DNA from 3 places in the Paralcaligenes sp. KSB-10 genome. Region 2 is predicted to be linked to each of the others. Evidence: predicted binding sites of a transcription regulator. Region 2 holds the regulator's gene; each other region holds the start of a gene.
The links. Region 2 encodes HrcA, which represses chaperone genes, less so after heat shock. Its sites were predicted from a motif close to TTAGCACTCNNNNNNNNNGAGTGCTAA; they were not measured.

Region 1 (2,270 bases), 2.1 Mb from region 2:
CCCGAGATCGACGCGATGTTGACGATTGAACCGCCGCCGTTCTTTAACATCACGGGTACGCAGGCTTGCGAGCAGAGGAAGGCGCCATCCAGATTTGTCGCCATCACGTAGCGCCACTCTTCGAACGAGGTCGTGCCTAACGTCTTGAACACAGCAACGCCGGCATTGTTCACCAGCGCATCGATGCGGCCAAAGTGCGCCTCGATCCGCGCCATGGTCTCTTGCACTTGCTCGGGGTTCGACACGTCACAGGGCAGCGCAAGTACGCGCTTGTCACCTTGATACTCGAGTGCGGCTTTTGAGAGTTCCTCGGCATCAATGTCGAGCATAACCACTTGGTGGCCGTGAGCCAGAAACCATCGAATGGTTGCGAGCCCGATGCCGCGTGCGGCGCCAGTTACGACACTGACCGGTAGAGAGGAGTTGGGAATTGTCATATTAAGTTTTGAAGATATTTAAGGCAGTTGGAGATAGTCAGGATTTGCGCCGCAATTCAAAGCAAGGCAGCTAAACCCATAGCCGCCCCAATACCCGTTACAAGCGCGACACGTCTGTTCTCCAGACCGTGGGAGGCAATTGTATCTGGCGAAGTGCAAGTTCTTGCTTCATTTTGATTAAGCCTTAAGGTGGCATCTTACGCTCCTTGGAAACAGGGGGCTGGTGCGATAGCGGAACTCATCAGAGCGCGATGTATGACTTCCAAAGACGGCCTTTTGCCCGGACCGGCCACACAGATGACCTCATAGCTCCTGTTCATTGGGGTTCCTTGGCACAGTAGCTATCGTTGATCCGGCAATATCGCAAGCGATCAACGTTCATTGATGGGCGTTGATCTTATCTTCGCGAACGTCTACAAGTGGTGTTCGACATTCGACATCAAAAATGTAACAAACCCTTCCCCCCCACTTGAACAAATTCAATTCATCCCTATAATTAGCACTCGAAGGGGTTGAGTGCTAACAATTGACCCCCTACCCTAATATTTCCATTTTTTTACTGAACAGGAGTTCCTCCATGGCACTGCGTCCTTTGAACGATCGCGTGATCGTCAAGCGTCTGGACAACGAGCGCACCACTGCGTCGGGCATTGTAATTCCCGAAAGCGCCGCTGAAAAACCCGATCAAGGCGAAGTCATCGCTGTAGGTCCTGGCAAAAGAACCGAAGACGGCAAAGTGCTGCCGGTTGATCTGAAGGCCGGCGACAAGATTCTGTTCGGCAAATATGCCGGCCAGGCAGTCAAGGTTGACGGCGAAGAGCTGCTCGTTATTCGCGAGGAAGAAGTCCTCGCCGTAATCCAGTAATCATCCGAATCAAGCAAGGAATTTAATAATGGCTGCTAAGCAAGTACTATTTGGCGATGACGCTCGCGTGCGCATCGTCCGTGGCGTGAACATTCTCGCCAATGCCGTGAAAACGACTTTGGGCCCTAAAGGCCGCAACGTGGTTCTGGAGCGCTCTTTCGGCGCCCCCACCGTGACCAAAGACGGTGTTTCGGTTGCCAAAGAAATCGAACTGAAAGACAAATTCGAAAACATCGGTGCACAACTGGTTAAAGAAGTTGCCTCCAAAACGTCCGACAACGCGGGCGATGGCACCACCACCGCTACCGTGCTGGCTCAGTCGATCGTCGAAGAAGGCCTGAAATACGTGGCCGCCGGCATCAACCCCATGGACCTCAAGCGCGGTATCGACAAAGCTGTTGCCGTTGCCGTCGAAGAGTTGAAGAAACTGTCCAAGCCTTGCACCACCAGCAAGGAAATCGCCCAGGTCGGTTCGATCTCGGCCAACAGCGACAGCTCGATTGGCGAAATCATTGCCAATGCCATGGACAAAGTGGGCAAAGAAGGCGTGATCACCGTCGAAGACGGCAAATCGCTGGAAAATGAACTGGACGTCGTCGAAGGCATGCAATTCGACCGCGGCTATCTGTCGCCCTACTTCATCAACAATCCCGACAAGCAAGTGTCGGTTCTGGAAGATCCGTATGTCTTGATTTTCGACAAGAAAATCAGCAACATCCGCGACCTCTTGCCGATTCTCGAGCAAGTTGCAAAATCCAGCCGTCCTTTGCTGATCATTGCCGAAGACGTCGAAGGCGAAGCCCTGGCTACTCTGGTGGTCAACAACATTCGCGGCATTCTGAAGACCACGGCTGTCAAGGCTCCTGGCTTCGGCGACCGTCGCAAGGCCATGCTGGAAGATATCGCCATCCTGACCGGCGGCGTTGTGATTTCGGAAGAAACCGGCATGTCGCTCGAGAAAGCCGCCC
Region 2 (2,270 bases):
GGAACGGTCAAAATACGTTCGCAACCCTGGGCACGCAAGTTCGCAAGAGCAGCGGCAATCGACGGATTGCCGTAACGCATGGCCAGCTCGACTCGAACCGGCGCGCCCTCCGCATCCAGTTGCCGCTGCACCCCCTGCGCCTGGGCGCGGCTCCATACCAGCAGCGGCGATCCGCCCTCCATCCATATTTCCTCATAGCGGGGAGCCAGCTTGCGCGGACGGCGCGTCAGGATGAAACCGCGCAAAATGACCTGCCACAAAAGAGCGGGAATTTCGATAACGCGCGAGTCGGACAGGAATTCGGCCAGATAGCGGCGAATCGATGGCGCGGTGGGCAGGTCGGGCGTACCCAGATTCACCAGCAGCACCCCTACGGGGCCCGCGTCGCGCGGCGGCGGGCTGGTATCGAAAGCATGGGGATCGGCCGGCTCGGGCTGAAAACGGGGGGCAAATAAACTCGACACGTGACCGCTCTTGGTGTTTTATGTGGCCCCGCCGCGCGGCAAGGACTGGAAATGGAATTCAGGGCTGGTTATGGCTAAGCGCATTGGACAGCAGGCGCGCCGTAATATCGACAATCGGAATGACGCGTTCGTAAGACATGCGCGAGGGCCCTATGACACCCAGCGTGCCCACCACCTTGCCGTCCACCCCATAGGGCGCCGTAATGACCGAGACATCTTCCATGGGAACCAGCCGCGAATCGCCGCCGATATAGATCTGTACGCCTTGCGCCCGGCTGGATACATCCAGCAATTGCAGAAGATCGGTTTTCTTTTCGAACAGGGCGAACATCCGGCGCAAGCGATCCATATCGGAAGCGATATCGGTGATATCGAGCAAATTGCGCTCTCCCGAGATGACTACCGCCTCATCGGAATCGTCTGTCGCGGTGCCAGCCTCGACCGCGGCCTGCATCAGGCGCGAGATATCCGCCTGCAGGGACGAAAGCTCATCGGCCAGCGAAGCCCGTACCTGGCTGAACGACATGCCGGCAAAATGATGATTGAAGAAATTGCTGGCTTCTTGCAGTTCCTGCTCGAGGTAGTCGCGCGATACCGACAGAATACGGTTTTGCACGTCGCCATCGGGCGTCACGATGATCAGCAGCACCCGTTTGTCGGACAGGCGAATGAATTCGATCTGGCGAAACACTTGCGCCCGCTTCGGCGCCAGCACCACCCCCGCAAACTGCGACAAATTCGATAACAGGGCCGCCGCGGCATTCACTGCCCGGCTGGGTTCAGTTACCGGCAGCATTTCGCGTATCTGGGCCGGCTGCAATACTTCGAAGCGCTGCACCGCCAGCAGACGGTCGACGAACATCCGGTAGCCGCGCGGAGTGGGAATGCGGCCCGCCGAAGTGTGCGGGCTATGGATCAGGCCCAGCTCTTCGAGATCGGCCATGACGTTGCGTATGGTCGCCGGCGAAAGGTCGAACATTTTGGAAAGCGTGCGCGACCCTACCGGCTGGCCATCAGCGATATAACGTTCGATAAGCGCTTTTAAAAGCGCATTGGCTCTGTCATCCATATCCGTATTTTATGTAATCTGGCGAAAACAGGCTTTTTTTACCTACTTCCTAAACTCGGGACACCCATATAATCGATTTATCACCACTCTAATCCATTACTCAAGGTCTGTGCCCATGCACTTCAAAACCGTTGCGATTATCGGCCGCCATCAGGACAGTGGACTCGATACACCTTTGCGTCAACTAGCCGACACTTTACAGGCTGCGGGATGCAATGTGCTAATCGAGGCCGATACTGCCCGTAATACGGGGATCACCGAACACTCAATCGGCAGTTACGAAGAAATCGGCCAACGCGCCGATCTGGCGGTCATCATGGGGGGAGACGGCACCATGCTGGGCGCCGGGCGCCATCTCGCGCATACCCGCGTACCCCTCATCGGCATCAACCACGGACGCCTGGGGTTTATTACCGACATTCCGCTGCGCAGCGCCCAGGATGCGCTCACCAGCGTCATCAATGGCAACTTCGAGGCCGAAGACCGCGTCCTGCTCGAAGGGCGCGTCATGCGTGGCGAAAAAACCATGTTTTCCGGGGTCGCGCTAAACGATGTCGTCATCAACCGCGCCGGCCGGGGCGGCATGATCGAACTGCGCATCGAACTCGATGGCGCATTCATGTACAGCCAGCGCGCCGACGGCCTGATCATCGCCACGCCCACAGGTTCGACCGCTTATTCGCTCTCGGCCAACGGCCCCATCCTGCATCCCAAGCTCAATGCCATCCTGCTGGTTC
Region 3 (2,270 bases), 1.6 Mb from region 2:
ATGGAAGATTAGTCAGGCTCTTCGGCAATAAGTTCTCGGTTTCTCCCGCCACCTTGTATCAAAATGTGTCATATCACAGCCCAAGCCGTGGCACATCGCAGACAAACGGCGCCACGGCAAGTAAAAGGAACTCAAGCCGTCAGGGCCACACGCATTTTTTTAAAAGCGGCGGCTTCGATTTGCCGCACGCGCTCGGCCGACACACCGAACTCGGCAGCCAGTTCATGCAGCGTCGCACCGCCTTCGTCCTGCAACCAGCGCGCTTCGACGATACGGCGCGAGCGGGCATCCAGGCCATCGAGTGCGCCGGTCAGGCCCGCGCCATGCAGGGTATCGTGTGCGCGGCGCTCAAGTACCCGCGAAGGTTCTTGCTGCCCGTCATCCGACAGATAGGCAATGGGTGCGTACGCATCTTCGTCGTCGCTTTGGCCATCGAGCGCCATTTCACGGCCCGAAAGCCGGACTTCCATCTCGCTGACGTCTTCGGGGCGAACGTTGAGTTCACGGGCAATGGCGCTGACCTGTTCAGTATCGAGCGTTTGTCCGTCGGGACGCATCTTGCGCAAATTGAAAAACAGCTTGCGCTGAGCCTTGGTGGTTGCCACCTTGACCAGACGCCAGTTGCGCACGATATATTCGTGGATTTCAGCCTTGATCCAGTGCACGGCAAACGACACCAGGCGCACCCCGCGATCGGGGTCGAAGCGCTTGACGGCCTTCATGAGGCCCACATTGCCTTCCTGGATAAGATCGGCATGCGCCAGGCCATAGCCCAGATACTGGCGCGACACGGACACGACCAGCCGCAAATGCGAAATAATCAGTTGACGGGCGGCATCGAGGTCGGAGTCGTCACGCAAACGCTGACCCAAAGCCACTTCCTGCTCTTGAGTGAGCAAGGGCAGGCGATTGACGGCGCTGATATAGGCTTCGATCGTGCCTAAAGCACCTGGGTTGGAAATAGCCATGGCCAAAGTGGAGTTGGACAAGGCCAAAGATTGCGAGTTTTGTGTCATCAGGCAGCAGACCCTTCAAGAAATAAGGAATAAGCAGGTTTCTATATTAGCACTCTGGTAGCGAGAGTGCTAATTTTAAGATCCGCCCTGGGGCCAAAAGTTCCTTTTCCCGGCTGCCGAATGCGCGCTACCCCAGCTTCAAGCCTGTGGCCTTGATGATTTTGCCCCATTTACCCACTTCAGCCTGGATAAACCGGCGAAACTCGCTGGGAGAGTCGCCCACCAGATTGACACCCACCGCCCTGAAACGGGAAATGACGGCCGGATCGGCCAGCACCCGGCGAACGGCCGCATTCAGTGTGTCCACCGTTTGGGCCGGCGTGCCTGCCGGCGCCACCAGGCCGAACCAGGCCTCGGACTCGAAGCCTGGAACTATTTCGGCAATGGCCGGGATATTCTTCATTTCGGGTATGCGGTGGCTGGATGCGACGCCCAGCGCGCGCATGGTACCCGCCTTGACTTGGGGCAAAGTGGTGGGCGAGTTGTCGAACATGACCTGGATCTGTCCACCGATCAGGTCCGCCGCGGCAGGCGCGCTGCCGCGATAGGGAATATGCTGCAGATCGATTCCGGCATCCAGCTTCAGCAGTTCCATGGTCAGGTGGCTGGTCGTGCCGCTACCCTGAGATCCGTACGAAAGCTGGCCCGGATGCGCCTTGGCATAGGCGATCAGCCCGGCCAGAGTGGTAAACGGCGCTTTCGGATTGCTGACCAACATGATCGGCACCGAAGCCACCAGCGACACCGGCGCGAAATCCTTGATGGGATCATAGCCCGGATTGGCATATAACTGCTGATTGATGCTGAGCGGCCCCGCACTCGATAGCAACAGCGTGTAGCCATCGGGTTTTGCGCGGGCCACTTCCGCCGCGCCGATATTTCCGCCCGCGCCCTGGCGGTTCTTGACTATGACCGATTGCTTCAATTGCAAAGCCAGTTTTTCCGCCAGCACACGAGCCACAAGATCCGTAGTGCCTCCGGGCGGAAACGGCACGACAATGCTGATCGGCTCGCTGGGATAAGCGGCGGCCTGCGAGGGTGCCGCGGGTATGGCCAGCAAGGCGGCGGCAAAAGCGAACGCCTGGAATATCTGTTTCTTCATATTAGTCTCCGTTATTTTCTGCGATGCCCTCTTTCCGGCGGCACGTGTTGCGGCAATCAGGGTCAAAAACTGTATAGCCGGGCGGGGTTGTCGACCAGCACCTTCTGTCGGGCGGCGGCATCCGGCACCCACAAGGGGATCAGGTCGACCAG

Region 1: a site for HrcA is predicted at 934-960, ahead of LSG25_RS19600 (co-chaperone GroES). Genes of this name have one in related genera too.
Region 3: a site for HrcA is predicted at 1,063-1,089, ahead of rpoH (RNA polymerase sigma factor RpoH). Genes of this name have one in related genera too.

What each region holds. Positions count from the first base shown of each region.
Region 1 covers NZ_CP089848.1:4,285,605-4,287,874, reverse strand. The annotation lists gene LSG25_RS19605 (SDR family NAD(P)-dependent oxidoreductase) at 1-437, opposite strand, end outside; gene LSG25_RS19600 (co-chaperone GroES) at 1,015-1,302, shown strand; gene groL (chaperonin GroEL) at 1,331-2,270, shown strand, end outside.
Region 2 covers NZ_CP089848.1:2,226,995-2,229,264, forward strand. The annotation lists gene hemH (ferrochelatase) at 1-464, opposite strand, end outside; gene hrcA (heat-inducible transcriptional repressor HrcA) at 523-1,533, opposite strand; gene LSG25_RS10070 (NAD kinase) at 1,649-2,270, shown strand, end outside.
Region 3 covers NZ_CP089848.1:3,792,463-3,794,732, reverse strand. The annotation lists gene rpoH (RNA polymerase sigma factor RpoH) at 132-1,016, opposite strand; gene LSG25_RS17355 (tripartite tricarboxylate transporter substrate binding protein) at 1,144-2,118, opposite strand; gene LSG25_RS17350 (amidohydrolase) at 2,181-2,270, opposite strand, start outside.